DNA from 3 places in the Bacillus aerius genome. Region 1 is predicted to be linked to each of the others. Evidence: predicted binding sites of a transcription regulator. Region 1 holds the regulator's gene; each other region holds the start of a gene.
What was found. The regulator LexA, encoded in region 1, represses DNA repair genes until DNA is damaged. The targets are predictions, from matches to a motif close to CGAACATATGTTCG.

Region 1 (7,461 bases):
CCAGCAAGTGAAGCAGCTTCAGAGGAAATGCCCTCCATTAAGTCTCCATCTCCGCAAATGCTGTATGTATAGTGATCCACAACATTAAAGTTATCTTTGTTATACGTTTCTGCAAGATGTCTTTCTGCAAGTGCCATTCCAACAGCCATCGCAATCCCTTGTCCTAAAGGACCTGTTGTCGCATCTACGCCTTCTGTATGTCCAAACTCAGGATGTCCAGGTGTTTTGCTTCCCCATTGGCGGAATTGTTTTAAATCTTCGATGCTCAGATTGTATCCGCTTAAATGAAGCATGCTATATAAAAGCATAGAGCCATGTCCCGCAGATAACACAAAACGGTCTCTGTTAAACCAATTTGGATTTTGCGGACTTACGTTTAAGTGATTCGTCCATAAAGCGTATGCCATTGGTGCAGCGCCCATCGGCATTCCAGGGTGACCGGAATTCGCTTTTTCAATTGCGTCTATGGAGAGAGTACGTATTGTTGCAATAGATTTCAATTCAATCGTTTCCATATAAATCCCCTTCCGTATCTTGTGTACACCATTATCATAAATCTACTGTCCTTTTTTCACAACTATTTCACGCCGAAAAAGAAGGATTTTGTCACATTTAGTTTATCGATCACCTAAAAACTTATGCAAATATGAAAAAAGATGAGAATATTCCTCCCATCTTTTCAAAAATAAAGAAATGATGACCTTTAATGAAGATTCTGGTCTCTTTCTCTTTTTAATTTTTCTGGTGTGACATCGTTTCCTTCTGGATCGACGATTTTCACGGTTTTGAGTGTATTTTTCATAGAAGAACGAAAAGCCTTTAAATATTCCTCTCTTAATTGCTTCTGTTCTGTTTTCTCAGCGTCCGACAAACCGGCCTCTTTCGACTTTTTTGAAAGCTCATTGATTCTTGCAAGCTGTTCTTTAGAAATCATGACAAACTCCTTTAAAACATTTTCTCTACATACTACTAAATATCAGTCATTTTTACAACAAATCACGCTTTAAGTCGCAAGCCCTTTTTCATATTCTTGGTACCTTCTATGGACGGTTGCTTTTGAAATGTCAAAACCAAGTGCCTGCAATGTCGCTGCAATTTCAGCGAATGTCATGTTGTTTTTTCTTAATCGAACAATTTCAGAAATCGGTACTTCAATACGTTCGCGGCCAGGCGCCTGTTCTTGGTGTTTTAAATTTAGTTCGGGTTGATACCCTCGCTCAACAGCTTTTTTCATCCCACGCTTAATTTTCAAATTATGAATTTTCCGCTGATACTCTTCTACAACGCCTACAATTTCAATGACCATCTCGTCTGCTTCTGAAAGCTCAAGCTCTCCTCTATGAAATACGCTGTACACCTTGACTTTTTCTTTAAACAGACAATGAAGAAGAGCGATTTTCGCCTGCCCTCTTCCAAGGCGTGTCTCATCTTGAATGAGAACAGCATCGATTTCTTCCTCTTTCAGCGCAGCCAGCATGTCAAAAACACCGTCACGATCAAGATCGTATCCACTCGCTTTTTCTTTAATCACTTTGACTACATTCATCTTTTGCGCTGCAGCTAAAGCAAGCAGTTCTTCTTCTTGTCTTTTAAGCGAGGTTTCTTGCTCTTCTTTGGCAGTACTTACTCTCGCATAAATGATTGCATTCATGTCTTCAATCGACCTTTCTACTGTACTGTTGCAAGTTGATATACGACTGGATGCTCTTTTTTAACTGGAATCACAAGGATATCTCCCGGCTGGATGTCAGTTGAAGCGAGATCATTGTGTTCAGTTACCCAGTCAATAAAAGCATTTTTATCGATTGATTTACTGTCGTTTACTTGATCAGCTAATCCCCAAAGAGTATCACCTGATTGAACCTCTATTTTAACATATTGATTTGGATCATTATGGCTAGTGACTGCAATAAGTGAGAGAAATATGCCAACGATGAATGAGAATAGCCCAATAAAAATAATAGATTCCTTTAACCTCATAATGTCATCTCTCCTAATAGAATGTGTGTTCGTTCTTTCTGACACTCATTATAAATACGAACAAACGTTTCTGTCAAACGTTTTTTTCGAACCTATGTTTGTACTGTTAGGAAAAACATGCTATAATTTCTTTAAAATTGACGTTTTGAGGTGCAAAAGATGACGAAGCTATCAAAAAGACAACTCGATATCCTGAAATTCATAAAAGAAGAAGTAAAAAGCAAGGGTTATCCCCCATCCGTTCGTGAAATTGGCGAAGCTGTCGGTCTAGCATCAAGTTCAACTGTCCATGGACATTTAGCTAGACTAGAAACGAAAGGTTTAATTAGAAGAGACCCGACGAAACCTAGAGCGATCGAAGTACTAGATGAAGAGGAAATGAATATTCCAAAAAGCGCTGTAATGAATGTTCCAGTCATCGGAAAAGTCACAGCAGGCTTGCCTATCACGGCTGTTGAGAATGTAGAAGAATATTTCCCACTTCCAGAAACTTTTGCAGCACCAGATGAACAAGTATTTATGCTTGAAATTATGGGAGAAAGTATGATCGATGCAGGTATTTTGGACAAAGACTACGTGATTGTGCGTCAGCAAAGCACTGCCAACAATGGAGATATTGTGGTGGCTATGACAGAAGAAGATGAAGCAACAGTGAAACGTTTTTATAAGGAAGATACACACTTTAGATTACAGCCCGAGAATCCATCAATGGAACCGATTATTTTACAGAATGTGAGTATACTAGGTAAAGTGATTGGCGTATTTAGAAATATTCATTAAAAAAAGCCGGTATTTCATCAATTGCTGATGAGAGCCGGCTTTTTCTTTTATGAACAAGAATATGCAAGAATACTAGAGCTTGGGAACGAGCCAAATGTAAAGTTCGGCCATATGAAACCCGTTGTACGGCCAAAAGGCTGCGAGGAAAGAACATACATGAGAAATACTTGACCGTTTCTAAGGAACACAATGGTCCACCTTCTATTACATCCAGCTGCAAATTGAACCGTTTGCTGGCTTCCGCCTACACTCTGCCCTGCAATGAGCGGCTGCATACTTTGAGGCTGAGAAACTGCTTGTTGATATTGCGAGATGATATGCTGCGGCGGGGCTGGCGGGACCGACTGTCCTCCTGCACCTTGCCCTTGCCCAGTTCCTCCAAATGGCAAGCCGGGAAATCCTCCAACTTGAGAAATAGGAAACGCCGGCATGCTTTGTACCTGCCGATCGTACAAGTACCCATTCCACGTACCTTCATATGGATTATACATACTAAACACCACTTTCTTAGACATTCATCACGACAGTATATGTCATACATAAAAAAAGAGTGTTGAGGAGACAAATAGAAATCTTTCCAAAAGACGTTTTATTCTTCTTTAGAACGGTTAAATACTAATGAGGAAGAAAAAAATAAAAAAATGAAAACTTTTTGTCTCCCTCAAACGTTATATAGATAGAAAGTAAAGAAATAAAAAACATTTAGATTTAATGCTTGTAATATCTATGTAACTATTGTAACATTTGTAACATAAGAAGTTTTCATTGAGAAAAGGAGGCAATCGCCTTGAAAAAATTATTTGTTTTATTAACCGCTATTATGCTTATGATCTCATTACAAACAACAACACTGGCCGCTTCCAAAAAATCAGCCGCTTTGACAAATAAAGAAGCGTTACATATTGCCCTTGATGCAAGAGAACACTTTTGGAGTGCGATGTCAGGCTACAACATTAAAGAGCATTCAGATTACAAATTAAAATCATTTACTTATAAAGATATGACTTACAACTACCTGTCTAAAACATTTGATACAAAGAAAAAACTAAACAGCTATCTATCTCAAGTTTTCACAAAAGATGCCATTACTCACGGTTTAAAAGACTATCAGTTCATCGTTCATAAAGGAAAAATGGCTGTGCCAGTTGGTGACGGAGACAATATGCTTAATTGGGATAAGGCAACACCTAAACTCGTCTCTAAGAAAAGTACAATCCGCACATACGAATTCACAGTTCCAACACTTGATGGACGCAAAGTAAAACGTACTGTCACTTTCGAGAAAGTACAAAACGAGTGGAAAGTAACAAAAATTGACGCTGTGATCTAAATAAAAACCAGGCCGTTTACTAGGCCTGGTTTTTATATGGATGAAAATTCAGTCATACGATCTAAAGCGTGAGCAAGTGATGAAGCCGTTTGAAATTCATTAAAAGGAAGTCCAAGCTGTACAGCCGTTTGAGCAATTTCTGGTCTAATCCCTGAAATGGTCGTATCAACCCCAATTAACCGAAGTGACGTGACAAGATCAAAGATTTGATGTGCTACCATCGTATCAATGATGACGACACCTGATAAATCAATACATAAATGTTGAACACCTTTTTGCGAACACTGTTTTAATGTATTTTCTAAGATAATCTTTGCTCGCGCAGTGTCAATATCTCCAACTAAAGGCAATAAGGCAACATGACTTTTTAACACAATGACTGGGGAACTCAGCTCATAAATCATGTCTCTTTGTGCAACGAGTTTTTTGGTGGTATTTTTCACATATTGCTGAATAAAGACATGAATTGAAATGTTAAATGCCTCAGATATCAAATCATACCAATAAAATATTCGATCAATGTCAATATCACCTTGATGCTGTTTTATAAACTCTTTTAAGTAATGAAGAACCACTCTTTGATTGGACATATATTCTCTCACGACGTAATCTAATGGCGTGTTCAAGTGCTTCGGATCACTTGCTAAGTCTTCAGACCATTTTTTAAATTTCGTATGTAAATACGTCTTGTCTTCAATAAGTGCGCGGATAAAATGCTGATAATAATCTTGATTTTGCCGTTTTAGCTCTGCTATGATGCTGGAATCTGTTGAACGATAAATGGATTCTGGATCATCATCCTCAATTGATTCATACCATGTTTCAGTCAGTTTCTCTGCATGTTGCATGAAAAAATCGTATTATGCACGGTTCTTTTCCATAAGCATATGTCCCTTCACATTTTCTACTTGTCAGTCTTTGTACCTGATGGATTGATTGTACCACTGAATCTTTTGTACCTGCTAGCTCGAATACGCTCCTGTTGAACAAAAAGAGCCCCTCTCAAGGAGCCTCTTGTCTATGTTTATTTAACAATAAATAAAATTCGTTTCCCGTCAGGATACCCGCTGATTTGATGCCCGACCCATGAACCAGCGCCTCTATTATCTGATGGACTGACATATTGAACGCTCGCCCCCTTTCCTCCTTCAAGACACACCGCCATCGGCCATTCATCCCGGTCAAAACCAGGTTTTGTGGGAATTCCTTTTAATGATTCTTGCCTGCGGGCATCTGCCCCATTTCGGTCAATGGTACACACGTCTGAGTGCCCTTTTCGAATAGCTTCTTGAATATGACTGCCTGTTTCAGGATACCGTTCCTTAGGAAATTGAATCACATGATCATAACGATCTGCTCCTTTTGCGGAACGATCCTCTCCAAAACCACCTAATAATGCACCCATCCAAATGACAAAACAAAGAACGACAGCAGCGATCCAGCCTTTTCTCATCTTCAAAAGCTCGTGACCTCCTCATACTTTTGATGAAATGATGTTGACTTGAAGGGAATGAGTCATTTTTAATGTATGAGTGGCTGAGTGATGACATGTGAAAAACATGAGCTGAATCTTCCTGGATACTGATCCATAAGAAAAAACGAATGATCTCTTCATCATTCGCCTTGTTCTACTTAAGATATTTCATCTACCCTATATAATGTTTCGTTTTGTGAAGACATCTCGGATGGCATCCCCTCTTCAGCTGATGTGGATCGTTTATATTCTTCAGATGAGATGACTGTACCATGTGATTTAATCCAGCTAACCAATTTGCTGTTAGCTGATGACTGATTGTCTGGTAATAAAAAGTATTTCACCTTTCCTTGTTGAATAAGTGCTTTTAATTTGTTGACATTCAAAATAGGATCTGTCCCATTAAAACCGCCTAAAGCCATGACATTCTCATCTTCATCAATGATATATGGCGCTGCGGTAACAGTCGTAAGCGTTGCAAATAAATACGTTTCACCTGTTTGATGAGCCTTTAAATAAGTGAGTAAGCCTTGATCGACACTAGATGTAAACATGTTCCCACCTCGTGAACTAGCCAGCTGTACACCTGCCTCTGGAAGAACAGCATTTCCACCATATATGATTGGGGTGGAGGACCAAAAACCTGGAAACAGTAACAGCGTTGTCAAAGCAGTGATGAGCAGTCGTTTCATGATCAATTGTTTTTCTCTGTACATCAGCAATAGGATAGCGATACTTGTTCCCGCAATGGCAATGGCATACATCCAAATACTACTGATTTGAGTCGTATAGTTACTCAAAATATACCCTTGGAAGATGGCTGTAACAGCGATTGCTGCTGGAAGCAAATAAGCAGATATTCCTTTGTTTGCCTTAAATAACTCTCCCATCTTCTTAGCTCCTATGCCGCATAGTGCTGCAATAGGCGGGGCAAGCATAATGAGATAGTAATGGTGAAAGAAACCCGCAATACTAAAGAATCCGGCAGCAGGAATCAACCATGCTGTCCAAAACATCGTTTGTTTCCATTCATTTAATTGAGCTTTTCTCTCCTTCCACCAGCTGATGATCATCCCTAAAAGCCCAAACAAAGCAAACGGCAGCATCCAGCCGATTTGACCTGACAATGCAGATTGAAATAAACGAAATATACCGGGATTCCCAGTGCCATACATATTCATACTTTGTTGACCTACAGCACTTCCAGGCGGAGAACCACCACCTGAACCATGTTGAGGTGGCATCATTTGATTTGGGGATGGAGACGGCTGATTTCTGTTTGACTGATCCTCTGACGAATTTCCTAATCCAGAATTGTCTGGCATCATCATACCTGCTTGCTGGTTCATGTCACCAAAGGATTTCCCTGTCGTCTGACCAAGCAGCCGTTCCGTGCCGTTATACCCAAAGGCAAGTTCTAACACTGAATTTGTTTGGCTGCTTCCCACATAAGGGCGCTCACTTTCAGCTGTCATATCTACAGCAACTGCCCACGATAGAGATAAGCAGACTAATACGACGATCGAGCATAAGAGAGAGAAAATTTTCTTTTTTAACGGTACGCGAGCAGCAATGAAATAGTAGAAAATAAATGCTGGAACGACCATAAACGCTTGCAGCATCTTCATATTAAATCCTACCGCTACCAAAGCGAAGGCCATAAGAAGCCAGCGCATCTTTCCGCTTTTTACAGCACGCATCAAGAAATATGTACCCGCAAGTAATGTGAAGACGAGCATACTGTCTATATTGTTTGTTCTGCTCACAGCTGCGGCAATTGGTGTGAGAGCCATAACGGCCGCTGACACCCTTGCAGCACCTTGACCGAAAGCCGGTTTTATCATGAGATAAAGAAGAAGAACAGACCCCACTCCAGCAAGTGCCTGCGGCAATATCA
Region 2 (7,461 bases), 550 kb from region 1:
GTTGAATGGCGATTTCGCTGACGGTACAGCTACTCTAACTTTCCAAATTGGTGCAAACAAAGCACAAAAATTAGATGTTAACATCGAAGCAATGTCTTCTGATGCTCTAGGTGCTACTGATGCATCTGGCGCACTTGTAACTGGTCAAGCTGTATCTGACCTTGATGTAACACAATTTACTGCTGCTACACCAACTCTTACATTTGATCAACAATTAGACATCGTTGATGGCGCTATTAAACAAGTTTCAGATCAACGTTCTAAACTTGGAGCTGTTCAAAACCGTCTAGAGCACACAATCAACAACCTTGGTGCTTCTGGTGAAAACTTAACAGCTGCTGAGTCTCGTATCCGTGACGTTGACATGGCGAAAGAAATGAGTGAGTTCACTAAGAACAACATTCTTTCTCAAGCTTCTCAAGCTATGCTTGCACAAGCGAACCAACAGCCACAAAACGTACTTCAATTACTACGTTAATGAAAGGCCCCTTAATGGGGCTTTTTTTTATGCTCTTTTTTCCTCTCTTTTTCTCCTTCTCTTCACGTATGATTCTTTAATCCCTCTGATAAATCATGAAAAACGACCTTTAAATTTGGCATACTCTAGCGAAACGATCATATTGAATGAGACTTTTCCCTCATTTATTCCTTTTTTGTTAAACATATTCCATTAAAGTTCGATAAATGGATTGTAAGGCTTACAGAAAAATTCTAATTTAGAACTTTTAGACATGGATGTCTAATTGGTTCAAACACATGGAGGTCATTTAATATGAGAATTAACCACAATATCGCAGCACTTAACACATTGAATCGTCTTTCTACTAACAACGGTTCAAGCCAAAAGAACATGGAGAAACTTTCTTCTGGTCTTCGCATTAATCGCGCAGGGGATGACGCAGCAGGTCTTGCGATCTCTGAAAAAATGAGAAGTCAAATCCGTGGTCTAGAAATGGCTACTAAAAACTCTCAAGATGGTATCTCTCTTATTCAAACGGCTGAAGGCGCATTGACTGAATCTCATGCGATACTTCAACGTATTCGTGAGCTTGTTGTTCAAGCTGGGAACACAGGTACACAGCAGGAAGAGGATTTGGCATCCATTCAAGATGAAATTTCAAACTTGCAAGATGAGATTACAAGTATTTCTACTCGTACAGAGTTTAACGGGAAGAAATTATTAGATGGAACTTATTCGTCTAAGGGTGCTGATGACGGTGGTGAGGCACAAAGCCTTGTATTCCAAATCGGTGCAAACGCAACACAACAAATTACACTTAACATCGAAAACATGGGTGCTTCAGTTTTAGGTACAGATGGGACGGCTGAAGGTGAAGATGGAGCCGGTTCTGTTGCTGGAATCGATGTGACAAAATTTATTAGTGCAAGTGGTGAAGATGGCGAGGAAGCTGCTGGATTTGATGCACAACTTGGTATTATTGAAACAGCTATTAAGCAAGTGTCTGCTCAGCGGTCTAAGCTTGGTGCAGTCCAAAACCGTCTAGAGCACACAATCAACAACCTTAGCGCTTCTGCTGAAAACTTAACAGCTGCTGAGTCTCGTATTCGTGACGTTGATATGGCGAAAGAAATGAGTGAGTTCACAAAGAACAACATTCTTTCTCAAGCTTCTCAAGCAATGCTTGCACAAGCGAACCAACAGCCACAAAACGTACTTCAATTATTACGTTAATTAAAAGCCCCCTTTGAGGGGCTTTTTTTATGTTGATTTTAGCAACAGATGTAATTGAAAATCTGGAACAGCTTCATAGAAGAAAGCTCGATTTAATTCATCATTCTTTTGATCCCACCTCTGCCACCAGTTGCGGACCTCACCAGTGGAGTCAGCTTGAATCATGTCTTGCAGCTGCTCTAGGTTGATGATTTTTCTCGGTTCTATTAAGAATGAATGCATACGATGATACGCCTCAAGGCATTTAGGTTGTTTTGTTTGAACGGCATATTGTACATAATAATTGAAAAATTCTTGTACAAATGTCAGATGGGAAATGGGGGTTCCTTTTAACTCGACGCCTTCCCATGCCATATCTGCAATTGCACAGAGCCACCAGCCAAGCTTATTGGCATGCTGCATTTGTTGTAAGGTATGCCGTTCAAAAGAAATAAGCCCATCTTCTTGTGCTTGTTTGAGCATACGCTCAAGTGTCTGTGCCTCAAGAGCGGCCTTTGTCATTCCTTGACCATGTATTGGATCTAATGTGCATAAGGCATCACCCATGACCAATAAGCCGCTTGGCCAATCTTCCATTTGTTCATAGTGGTTTCTGACACAAGCCGGAACTCTAAATCCTTTTGGTTTCGTATAGGGAATTAAATGAGTGATGGCTTCTGCTATCGAGGGATTGGTCAGCCTAGTGGTCTCTTCATCAAACTGATCAGCGTCCGTTGTTGGATAATGAGAGCCGCCAGCTGCTGAGAGAAGAACCGCTACTAAATCATGATCTACTCGTTCAAACAGTCCTGTTGGAATTTGCTTATTCGGTTGTCCAACGATGACCATTGGTTCCAGATTCGGTGCCTCAGGTGGTATTTGGTAGTATCTTGTGCTATAGCCAAGAGAGACGATTAGCTCATCTGTCTGCGGCAAGGTTCGTCCTGCGCTTTTCAGCCATTTTGGCAATTTAGACATTCTTCCAGACGTATCAATGACTAAGTCCGCACTCATTTTGTTGATGATTCCATGCTTTATCCTCCGATCTTTGACCTGTAATCCACTCACTTGAGTCGTTTCTTCTTCAAAAAGAAGAGCGATCGCTTCATGTTTTTCTAAAAATTGAACACGATCCTCACGTAACATTCTTTGCATCAGCACCCACTCTAGCATGGCACGTCGTGTGACAGCTGTTTCTTCAGTATCGGTGAGTACTAACTCGCCATCTTTTGTCATAAATCGAGATGTCTGATGCCATGTGTTGTACCCGCCCATTTCGAGTAATTCTTTTGTATAACCAGGAAATAGACGATCCACTATTTGTTTGCCTAGTGGCAACATTCTATGTGGATGAAAAGCTTGAGGCGTGCCAAAACGATTTTCAGGAGCGTCTGGCAATTCGTCCTTTTCAATGATCAATACTTCAAGGTAAAAACTTGATAAAACCTTTGCAGCGAGCATTCCCGTTATTCCGCCTCCGATGACGATCGCCCGCTCATACTTCGTGGGTTGTGTCACAACATGCGCCTCCAGTGAATATATAAAATGGTTACATGACCATTTCATCATATGTTGATTTTCTAAGTATAGCAAATTCTCGTTTTTTTGAATATAGAAAGGAATTGGCATACTTTTTACTCGTAAATATGAAAAAAACTTCAATCTTGATCATTATTTTTAAAAAATAATAATCAAATTTAAGAGGAATGACCGATAAATACATTAAGGGGGTAGAGGGAATGGATATACTACAGAGTATTGTAACCGCAGCACCATATATGATGAAGATTTTAAAAGATGAAGTGACGATGGGTGTCATTGATCGAGAAAAATTCTTGCTGTATTTGCCATCAAAAGATGTGGATTTTCAAATACGGACAGGAGATCCCATTAAACCAGATGATCAGAATATGAAAAATGCGCTTAGAGGCGAAACATCAAGTACATTTGTACCTGAATCGGTGTATGGGACGCCTTTAAATGCAATGGGATTGCCGATTTTCGATGAAAATCAACAAGTCATTGGTGCAATCGCTTTAGGTTTTCCACTTAAAAATCAAATAGAACTTGAGGCGTATATGGAGTCATTGAACGACATCATTCAAAGTATTCAAGAAAAAGTACATGTGGTGGCGGCTCATTCAGAAGAGCTCTCTGCGACAAGTGAGGAAATGACATTCCAAACACAGCAAACACTTGAAAGTTCGAAAAAACTTCAGATATTACAAAAATGATCAAAGGTATCTCTAAGCAAACAAGTTTGCTAGGATTGAATGCTTCAATTGAAGCGGCCAGGGCAGGGAAAGAGGGAGCGGGTTTTAGTGTGGTAGCGAGCGAGGTTCAAAAGCTCTCAAGCGAAACCTCACGTGCAACAGAAAACATAGAAAGCTCATTGCAAGGGATTTCCTCTAATATACATACATTACTTGAGAGTATGGGCCATATGAAAGGGTCATCTTCAGAACAAGCTTTATTAGTGACGGAGTTTAGTGAAATTGTAGATCGGTTGACGACGGTTAGCAAAGAAATGAAAGAATTTATGCAAAAGGTGATGTTAACGTAAAAAACGAATCCAAAAAGGGTTCGTTTTTTGTTGGCTCGTTATTTTCTGTTTTTCTGATCAAAGCGATAATCGTATGTTTCACCTTTGACCACATTTAAAAACTCATGTCCAATTTGAACGAGCTGTGCATTTTCCCATTTGATCAGAGGATCTTTATCAGGGTACTTCCAGTAGATTGTTTTTTTGTGATGGGTGAGTTTGTTTTCAATTTCTGCTCTGACCGCATTCTCTTTTAGTTTTCCTCCGCTATGTCGATATGTGTTAATGGTATAGGTTCCATCAGGTGATGATATCGAGCGGATGAATGTTCCGTGAGACACGCCTTGAAGAGAGAAGCATTTCCAGTAAATAATTCCGGCGAAGCTAAGACATAAGATGGCAAGGATGATGGTGGTTTTCTTTTTAAACATGAATTCCTCCAGGTGTAGATCGCAATATTCTAATATATGAGAGAGAATACAAAAAGATTCATATAGTCCAAAAGTTCTATTCATTTCAATTATCGGTCATTTTTTCTCAACATTCAACAGTTAGCCCGTAAAGATAAGGAAAATTTAAGGATGCGTTCAGATCACACTGGTTATTCGAAAACACTTTACAAAAGAATTTGCGATCAGTAGACTTATGCTCATATAGAGAAATGGGGCAGATGGAATGAATCAAATCATAGATACGTATCAAAATTATGAAGAGCTTTCCGCTCATGAAAGAAAAGGGATCGACTATCAAATTCTTCATCAGCGGAAAGGGGATCAGCTTCTCGTCCTGTCACCTCATGCGGGAGGAATTGAATCTGGCGTGAGCGAGCTGGTCCATGAAGTAGCAACCGATTATTCTATGTATTTATTCGAGGGCCTTAAAGTGAAAGGCAATCATGTTCTTCATATTACGAGCACACGTTTTGATGAGCCGATTTGTCTTTCTCAAGTGCATACACATCATTATACGTTTGCACTCCACGGCTATGGAGAAACAGACGTCCTACAAACTTTAGTTGGCGGTACCGACAGGGAAAAAGCTGCTGAAACAGTGAAGTATCTCACACAAAATGGCTTCCATGCCTTACTTTTATCTGAATCGGATCAATTTGCTGGAACACATCCTCAAAATATTAATAATCAATGCCTCACAGGAAAAAGTGTTCAAATTGAAATTAGCCAAGCTCAGAGAAGAGCTTTCTTTCAAGACTTTAGGAGGAGCCGTAGGCGTGATACACAAACCGAACAATTTTATCAATACACAAATGTACTGAAACAAGTGTTAAGCCTTTATGAATAAACTTCTGACGTCACGTGTGCAGACGCTTTTGTTTGATACGCAGCTTCATTTTCTGCGACCTTGCCTGCTCTCATTAAATAAGAAGTGAATTCTTTTTGAAATTGAATGCCGGCTCTTCGCTGTTCAAATAGAGCAAGCCGTTTTTCAGCAAAATCCCGAGTGACATGAAATGTTTGAGCAATATGCAAAATGGCTTGCTGCCTAAGGTTTGGGAGCGTCATTTGCAGCAGCATAAAAGTCGGAACACAAAAGTGATACATGAATTGTTTTGCTTGAAACTCTTGCAGTTCTCGAAAGAGCTTGTGCATGTTAAAGTGGTTGCCTGTATGCTTTAGCACATGACAAAGCTCGTGGGCGAAATCCTGCCACTGTTCTTCTGACGATAAGGCTCTGTTTAAAATAATACTGTAAAGACCTTGATGTTTGATCATCATGCTGCCAGTATCCTCGTAGTGTACCCATACATGAAATTCAGCTGCGATCCTATGCATGTCTACATAGGCAGGACCGCTTATTTGCAGTTGAGTGTATAACCGTTTAATATCTTCTTCTAAATGGGTTAAAAAATAAGTCATGTCAAAACCTCCATACAAACGTATGTTCTATTTTTGCCGTAAAAGAAAAGTCCATATAGGACTAAATGGCTAATAAAGCTATCGCTTACTTCTTATATCGGCTTGTTTTTAACAATTTTAACATAAAATCAAAGAAAATTGGAAGTTTTTCCTGTTTCTTATTCTAATTTTTTATTTTTTACAAAGATAAAACGGCGATTGAATTCAAATTTTACCATAGTCTTATGACGAAAACAAACAAATTTGTCTTACGTTTGCCACCGATTGATGAGCAAGATCAAACATCAATTTAACAAAAAGGAGTGCAAAACATGGTACAAATTTATCAAGATTTTATTCCAGTTGGAAACGGAAATCGGCCAGGATATGCTATGGCGCCGCTTTATGTAACTGTGCATAACACAGCCAATACATCTAAGGGAGCTGACGCAAAAAGTCACGCGGCATATGTCAAACGCTCAACAACAGAGGTAAGCTGGCACTTTACAGTGGATGACAAGGAAATTTTTCAGCATCTCCCTTTAAATGAAAATGGATGGCATGCTGGGGATGGACATGGAGATGGCAACCGAAAATCGATTGGCATTGAAATTTGTGAAAATGAGGATGGAAACTTTCAACAAGCTGTCAAACATGCCCAGTGGCTTATTCAAAAGCTTTTAAAAGAACATGGCATTCCATTAGCAAATGTGGTGACGCATCAGCATTGGTCAGGAAAAACATGTCCACGTCTGCTGCTAGCTACATGGGATGAATTTAAAAGAGGAATTGAGACTGCAGGTGATCCGGAAACGGTTATCACATATGTGGTGAAAAGCGGGGATACGCTAACGAGTATTGCCAAAGCCCATGGTGTCACAGTGAGTGATTTACAGACATGGAATCAGATTAGTGACCCGAACATGATTCGAGTTGGACAAGTTCTCAAGATTTATCATGCAGAAGAAAAGCTCAGTTATGAACTGCCAGATGGGGTGTTAAAGGTGACATCACCTCTGACAAAGGGGGAGCATGTACGTCTCGTCCAAAAAGCGCTTGCTGCTGTGTATTTTTATCCTGACAAAACAGCTGTAGATAAGGGCATTGATGGCGTTTATGGGGAAAAAACAGCCAATGCCGTCGCGCGATTTCAACTGATGAATGGTCTAACAAGTGATGGAGTATACGGTCCTAAAACAAAAGTGAAGTTGCTTCAACTATTAAATCAGTGAGTCTTTCTTTTTGGCCGCTTGAATGACGGCTACACTTTTTTCGTGTAATCGGCAGACATAAGGGGATGGCTTAAATTCAGCAAACTGAACATACCTCAATTGTTTAAGTTTCTTTTTCATATTGGCACCTCAATCGTTGCAGCAGTTGGTTTTATTGTATGC
Region 3 (7,461 bases), 700 kb from region 1:
GTTATTGAATCAGCATGGCATCGCCAAAACTGAAGAATCGATATTCCTCTTTTACAGCCTCATTGTACGCTTTTAGGACGTATTCTCGTCCAGCTAATGCACTGACAAGCATAATTAAAGACGATTTTGGCAAGTGGAAATTCGTGATCATGCCATCAATTGCCTTAAATGTATAGCCTGGATAAATAAAAATCGACGTCCAGCCGCTTGACGCTTTGAATTCACCATCATAAGCACTTGCAATGGTTTCAAGCGTTCTTGTCGAAGTTGTTCCGACTGAAATAATCCGCCCGCCTTCCTTGCGCACGCGATTAAGCTCTTCTGCCGTTTCTTCATTCATTTCGTAAAACTCTGCGTGCATTTCATGTTCTTCAATGCGTTCAGCACTGACCGGTCGAAATGTGCCAAGCCCTACATGGAGCGTAATAAACGCAATATGCACTCCTTTTGCTTTCAGTGCATCCAGCAGTTCATTTGTAAAGTGAAGACCGGCAGTAGGCGCAGCAGCCGAACCAACCTCTTTGGAATAAACGGTTTGATAACGCTCACGATCGTCAAGCTGCTCTTTAATGTACGGAGGCAGCGGCATTTCACCTAAAGATTCAAGTACTTCATAAAAAATGCCTGTATACTGAAACTCAACTTTTCTTCCGCCATGTTCCAGTTCTTCTGTACATACCGCTTTTAATCGTCCATCACCAAATGTAATGACTGTTCCGTTTTTCACACGTTTTGCTGGTTTCACGAGTGTTTCCCATTTGTCTCCTTCTTCTTGTTTCAAAAGAAGCAGCTCCACTTTAGCACCCGTATCCTCTTTCGTTCCAAACAGACGTGCAGGCAATACACGTGTATTGTTTAAAACGAGACAATCACCCTTTTGAAAGTAATCTGTGATTTGCGAGAATGTATCATGTGTGATGTCACCTGTTTGTTTATGTAAGACCATCAGTCTTGATGCATCTCGTTTTTCAAGCGGCACTTGTGCAATCAATCTTTCTGGTAAATCAAAATCAAATAGTTCTAACTTCATTTCCTTCACCTATTCTGTAGTTAACTAGTTAACGTTATTTCATCCGTCCGAAGACATTGAGTAAAATGGTTAGGACGATGCTAATGACAATGCATGTAATCACAGGAAAAAAGAACGTTACGTTCCCTTTTTTCACGAAAATATCGCCTGGAAGTTTCCCAACCAATTGAAACACTAAACCTGCGGCAAAAAGGACACCACCTAAAATCATCAACATTTTAGGGAATTCAGTCACGAATCGGAACCTCCATATGAAAATGTTCATACGCTTCTCTTGTGACGACCCGCCCTCTTGGTGTTCTTTGCAGAAAACCAATTTGCAGTAAATATGGTTCGTACACATCTTCAATCGTATGTGATTCTTCTCCAATTGTCGCTGAGATCGTATCAAGTCCAACAGGACCGCCTCTAAATTTTTCAATCATACTTAAAAGCAGCTTATGATCGATATGATCAAGTCCGAGTCTGTCAACTTGCAGACGCTCAAGAGCATCTTCTGCAATGTCTTGTGTGATCGCATGATTTCCAAGCACCTGCGCAAAATCTCTTACTCTTCTGAGCAGACGATTGGCGACCCTCGGTGTGCCTCTAGATCTTCTTGCAATCTCTTCAGCTGAACGAATGTCGATCCCAATCTCAAACAGCTCGGCTGTTCTTGCTACAATGTGAGCCAAATCTCTTTGCTCATAGTATTCCAATCTTGCATGAACTCCAAACCTATCACGAAGCGGCGCTGTTAAAAGCCCAACACGGGTTGTAGCACCTACAAGCGTAAATGGCGGTAAATCAAGCCGCACAGAGCGTGCTGTATCTCCTTTTCCAATCACGATATCTAGACAAAAGTCCTCCATCGCTGGATATAGCACTTCCTCTATTGAACGCTGCAAGCGATGAATTTCATCAATAAACAGAACATCGCCAGGTTCAAGAGATGTTAAGATCGCCGCCAAATCGCCAGGGCGTTCAATCGCCGGTCCAGACGTTGTACGCAGCTGAACATTCATTTCATTGGCAATGATCGACGCAAGCGTTGTTTTCCCAAGTCCCGGCGGTCCATATAAAAGGACGTGATCCAGTGTTTCCTGCCTCATTCGGGCAGCTTCAATAAATACGCTGAGATTATCCTTTACTTTCTGCTGGCCAATATATTGACTAAGCGTCTGTGGACGCAGACTTTGCTCAATGGCTGATTCATGGTTGTCTGCTTCAGTTGAGACGAGCCGTTCATCCATGAGACATCACCCTATTTCAACATTTTTTGTAAAGCTTTTTTCACATATTGATCGGTTGTCAGATTCTTCTCTTCTTTTAATAAAGGAAGAACCTTTTTGATTTCACGATCACCATACCCAAGGACACTTAAGGCTTCAACCGCTTCATCTAAAGCGCTTTGCTGCGTTTCAATCTGGATATGATCCTCGTGGTTAAATAAGTTTCCTATCATTTCAGGCACCACATCTGCGAGCTTCCCTTTCAGATCTAGAATGATCTGACGTGCTGTTTTTTTGCCAACACCCGGGAATTTAATGAGGAAAGCTTCATCCTCTCGTTCGATCGCTGAAATGACAGCGCCAGGATCACCGGAAGCAAGAATCGCAAGCGCACCCTTCGGTCCAATGCCTGTGACATTTAACAGTTTTGTGAACAACGCTTTTTCTTCTCGTGTTTGGAATCCATATAACGAAAAAGCGTCTTCCTTTATGTAATGATACGTATAAATCGTTTCTTGTTTTGTTACTCGATAGATAAACGGATTTGGGGTATAGACTTGATATCCCACTCCGCCGTTTTCAATGACAACATATTGCGGGCACACATAATCAATGGTCCCTTTTACAAACTCTATCACCGTTTTCACCTCTTTGACTGTTCTCCATTGTAACATAAATCGAAGAGAAAACCGTAATAAAAGTTAACATACGTTCGCTCAGCCTTTTTTCATAGTTAACCCATGAAAAAGAGCTTGCGGTCTTCACACCAGCAAGCTGTCATACGATTAAAACGATTGTTCATTTCGGTAAGGTTTCATGACTTCAAGCACATGCTCAAATTCATCTTTTGTTCGAAATGGAATGCCTTGTGCAAGCTGCTGCTCTACATGACTTTCCAAGCGGGACGTATCAATTTGAAAAAAGAGATGAATAGGCTCCGCCCACCCGTCAGGCCTTCCATGAAACGTAGAAATCACGCCGTCTTCTGATAATCCGATATATCCATTTGCTTTACTCAAAGGCGATATATCGTCAATTTGCTTTCTAAAAAGGGCAAAATCCTCTCGCTGTTCTACCAATGTCCAGCCCTTATACTGGGCCCAAAATGTGTCTTTGTCTTCTAATGATGCCCGCTGTCTTTCAATACTTACATCGCCGTCTAGATAGACCTTTTCAAGCTGAACGTTGATGGTTTTTGACTCTTTTTGCAAGTGTTCTGCTGCTTCCATATCAACAGCGAAAAAGAGTACACTTGTCATGATAAGTCCTGTAACGAAATACTTTATTTTCACTTTCACTATTTACACCTCTTTAGAACATAAGATCGATGCATGACATATGTAGTTTGACCCATTTTGCTACACATTAACCAAATCGATGTCTTGACACATAATGAGAGTCTTTCGTTGTATCCTTCGTGCGTAAATGTTATGTTTTATACAATCCATTGCTCTACCGAATTACATGGTTTTTTCATCATTCGTTTTTCAGCCGCATAAACTGAAACCAAAGAAGGTGAAGTCAATGTCAGATGTCAAAAGATTAGCCGAATCGATTCAGTATCAAGAAGAAAAGCGTTTTAATAAGCTCGTCTTTAAACCGGCTGAGCTTGAGCTGTGCGGCAAAGGAAGAAGTGCCTATGTATTTTCATACAAAAAAGACGGCAAGAAAATGGCGTTAAAAGTCTTTTTTCCTTCTTATCGAAACATCGCCCGCAAAGAGGCTGCAATTTATGAAAAACTTTCCGGCTCCTCCTATTATCCTGAGATTTACGAGTCTGGGGATCAGTATATTTTAATGGAATATATTAAAGGTTATACTTTCTATGAATGCCTGACAAAAGGAATTCCGATCAAAAAACAAATGATTGAACAAGTAGATGATGCATTGGAAGAAGCACGCGCGAAAGGTTTAAATCCTTCTGATATTCATCTGCGAAATTTAATTTTAACAAAGGATGGCCGCGTCAGGGTCATTGACGTCGCCCGCTTCACGCAAACGAAAACATGTCATCAATGGGATGATTTAAAAGCTGCATACGCCTATTATCAAAAACCTTTTTTCCCTAAAAAAGCGCCGCGTCTGTGGCTTGAAGTGATTGCCTATTTGTATAAGAAAAACTGGCTGTCTCGAGGTCAGCTGAACAACCGAAATGATTTTACTGCATAATGAAAGCCGCTCGAAAAGAGCGGCTTTCAGATTGTTGACAAAGGGCTAAAATGAACTTAATTTTAGCCCTTTGTCTTCTTTTCAGCGTGATAGAAAACCTTTGAATTCTAGGAAGGACGAGTACCGGCGCGGAGCGAATTTGACATTCGTGAGCACCGGCACGCAGGACTGACACCGAATGCGAGGGTTTGTCTACACGCTGAAAGCCGCTCTCTTTGAGCGGCTTTCTGTTTTATTCTGTTTCTACATGGATACTATTCACATTTAATAGGTTAATGATTTCATTATTCAGCTTAAACCAATGATTGGCTTCCTCAATTTTTTTATACACATCATAGGTAGCTGGACGTTTTAGCTCGAAATCGAGCACTTCCCCATTGTTCATATGAAATGTTACCTTAAATACTTTCATCATAAGATCACCTTCCACTCTGTCTTGTTCACTAACCGAATCGGTCAGCTCTTTTCATTCATTCTCTATTCAATCCGTTTCCCCTGCTTCTTTCCTTCTAAACACAAGAAGTTTAAATTTTGTTTAAATTCGCACAACATATCTATCTATATACTCTTCAAAAGAAGTATATTGAATGAAAAGGAGGCTGCCTTTATGAAACAAAAGAAAAAACGAACATCTCCAGAGAGACAAACAGTCCTGTTTCATTTAACAGATGCCCTCATCCCAAGTATTGAAACGATGGCGATTGCAGTAAGAGCATTTTTCCACCTCGTGAGAAAAGCCATTTCAGCCGTTTTATAAAACCCCGCACTAGAGGAGAGTGCGAGGTTTTTTTTAGGATTGATAGATTTGGCTGCCTTGATGGATAAACTCTTTTGCCTTCTTCTCCATCTCTCTTTTCACTTCTTCTGATTGGTTGCGGATGTCATGGGAAATTTTCATACTGCAAAACTTTGGTCCACACATGGAACAGAAATGAGCGGTTTTAGCACCTTCAGCAGGCAATGTTTCATCATGGAATGCCAGCGCTCGTTCTGGGTCAAGTGACAGGTGAAATTGATCCCGCCATCTGAATTCAAATCTCGCTTTCGATAAGGCATCATCACGCTTTTGAGCAGCAGGATGTCCTTTTGCTACATCAGCTGCATGTGCGGCAATTTTATAGGCGATGACGCCTTCTCTTACATCTTCTTTGTTCGGCAGACCTAAATGCTCTTTTGGTGTCACATAGCACAGCATGGCGGTTCCGTACCAGCCAATCATCGCCGCACCGATCGCGGATGTAATATGATCATATCCCGGTGCAATATCTGTTGTTAGAGGACCTAACGTATAAAAAGGTGCCTCTTTGCATATCTCCATCTGCTTATCGACATTCTCTTTGATTTTATCCATTGGAACATGACCAGGTCCTTCAATCATGACCTGTACATCATGTTTCCAAGCGATCTCTGTTAATTCCCCTAACGTTTCCAGCTCTGCAAACTGCGCTTCGTCATTTGCGTCCGCAATGGATCCAGGTCTGAGCCCGTCCCCAAGCGAAAAGGCAATGTCATACGTTTTCATGATTTCACAAATTTCTTCAAAATGGGTATACAGAAAGTTCTCTTGATGATGAGCGAGACACCATCTTGCCATAATGGCTCCGCCTCTTGAAACAATTCCTGTGACCCGGTCGACTGTGAGCGGAATATACCTTAACAGGACGCCCGCATGAATGGTGAAGTAGTCAACCCCTTGCTCTGCCTGTTCAATTAATGTGTCTCGGTATACTTCCCACGTCAAATTTTCTGCGATTCCATTCACTTTTTCAAGTGCCTGATAAATCGGGACAGTTCCTACTGGGACTGGGCAATTGCGGATAATCCATTCTCTCGTTGTATGAATATCCTTTCCTGTAGACAGGTCCATCATCGTATCTGCCCCCCATCTAATTGCCCATGTCATCTTCTCCACCTCTTCTTCAATGGACGACGTCACAGCTGAATTGCCAATATTCGCATTAATTTTCACGTGAAAATTCTTCCCGATGATCATCGGCTCACTTTCAGGGTGGTTAATATTCGCTGGAATGACCGCTCTTCCACTAGCCACTTCCTCTCTAACAAACTCAGGACTTAGCTGTTCTCTCAAAGCGATAAACTCCATTTCAGGCGTAATGATCCCCTTTTTTGCATAATGCATTTGCGTCACACAAGCACCTTGTTTCCCGCGGAGCGGCACATGATGAAAATCTGTATGGGCAGCTTGATAGGATTCTTTCCCATTCAAGCGATATCCATTATCTTCTGGCTTTACTTGACGCCCTTCATAGCTTTCAGTATCTTCTCTTTCTTTAATCCATTTTGATCTCAGACGCTTTAATCCCTTTGTGACATCAATATGAGCCTCCTCATCTGTATACGGTCCACTTGTATCGTACACACGAATCGGTTCATTTTGGATATCACCTGCTTGTGTCACTGTATTTGTGAGCACGATTTCTCTTTTTGGCACCAAAATGTCAGGTCTTGAACCTTGTTCATATACCTTTCGACTGCCTTCAAAATTTGATAATAAAGATTGCGTTGATGGAACATTTGTCTTTTCATTCATTTGCTGTTCTCTCCTTCTTTTCGTGTGACCGGTCAGGATGGAATCAGCACCAGCAAAAAACCAGATTCTATGTAAAGAACCTGGTTTCGTCGTCAGAAAAAAACATGTATGCCATTCATATGGCACACGTATCATCTTCAACTTCCCCACGCTGGTACGAGCCAGATCAGGTCCAAAGGGTTAAGAAGCTTGTCTTCTCTCTCAGCCCGCATTTCCGGGCACCCCTAGTCACTTATATTGATTTCCACAACAGTGTAGCATAGCTGAGAAATGAAAAAAAGAAGTTTCAGGAAAATAGTTCCTTTCCCCTACAATGAATACATGATCTTCACGATATACATCTTTCTATACACGATCTATCTCTCTCATTTCGATTAAATCAGAAATAATCATTGATCCTTTTCTCCTATTATGTATAATTAATCTAAACGGAGAATTTTTATACAAACATGATTCAAAGGAAGTTCTAGTCGATTGCAAACATTTCTTACATTTATCGT

Region 2: the regulator LexA is predicted to act here: its motif matches at 6,104-6,117, upstream of M2353_RS06250 (ImmA/IrrE family metallo-endopeptidase).
Region 3: the regulator LexA is predicted to act here: its motif matches at 2,943-2,956, upstream of ruvA (Holliday junction branch migration protein RuvA).

The regions. Positions count from the first base shown of each region.
Region 1 covers NZ_JARYHO010000001.1:1,764,032-1,771,492, reverse strand. The annotation lists gene tkt (transketolase) at 1-515, opposite strand, end outside; gene M2353_RS09035 (DUF896 domain-containing protein) at 704-934, opposite strand; gene M2353_RS09030 (YneB family resolvase-like protein) at 1,004-1,651, opposite strand; gene yneA (cell division suppressor protein YneA) at 1,669-1,980, opposite strand; gene lexA (transcriptional repressor LexA) at 2,140-2,760, shown strand; gene M2353_RS09015 (hypothetical protein) at 2,808-3,251, opposite strand; gene M2353_RS09010 (IseA DL-endopeptidase inhibitor family protein) at 3,548-4,090, shown strand; gene M2353_RS09005 (STAS domain-containing protein) at 4,123-4,938, opposite strand; gene M2353_RS09000 (NucA/NucB deoxyribonuclease domain-containing protein) at 5,115-5,495, opposite strand; gene M2353_RS08995 (glycosyltransferase family 39 protein) at 5,723-7,461, opposite strand, start outside.
Region 2 covers NZ_JARYHO010000001.1:1,211,728-1,219,188, forward strand. The annotation lists gene hag (flagellin Hag) at 1-478, shown strand, start outside; gene hag (flagellin Hag) at 773-1,693, shown strand; gene M2353_RS06225 (NAD(P)/FAD-dependent oxidoreductase) at 1,721-3,190, opposite strand; partial or broken gene M2353_RS20205 (methyl-accepting chemotaxis protein) at 3,412-4,235, shown strand; gene M2353_RS06240 (DUF5412 domain-containing protein) at 4,274-4,645, opposite strand; gene M2353_RS06245 (poly-gamma-glutamate hydrolase family protein) at 4,890-5,513, shown strand; gene M2353_RS06250 (ImmA/IrrE family metallo-endopeptidase) at 5,504-6,088, opposite strand; gene M2353_RS06255 (N-acetylmuramoyl-L-alanine amidase) at 6,400-7,299, shown strand; gene M2353_RS06260 (hypothetical protein) at 7,288-7,419, opposite strand.
Region 3 covers NZ_JARYHO010000001.1:2,467,890-2,475,350, forward strand. The annotation lists gene queA (tRNA preQ1(34) S-adenosylmethionine ribosyltransferase-isomerase QueA) at 2-1,030, opposite strand; gene M2353_RS12790 (DUF2905 domain-containing protein) at 1,065-1,265, opposite strand; gene ruvB (Holliday junction branch migration DNA helicase RuvB) at 1,258-2,262, opposite strand; gene ruvA (Holliday junction branch migration protein RuvA) at 2,274-2,879, opposite strand; gene M2353_RS12805 (intercompartmental signaling factor BofC) at 3,027-3,539, opposite strand; gene M2353_RS12810 (serine/threonine protein kinase) at 3,766-4,410, shown strand; gene M2353_RS12815 (hypothetical protein) at 4,643-4,825, opposite strand; gene M2353_RS12820 (hypothetical protein) at 5,018-5,167, shown strand; gene thiC (phosphomethylpyrimidine synthase ThiC) at 5,201-6,961, opposite strand; TPP riboswitch at 7,088-7,197, opposite strand; gene M2353_RS12830 (LysE family transporter) at 7,436-7,461, shown strand, end outside.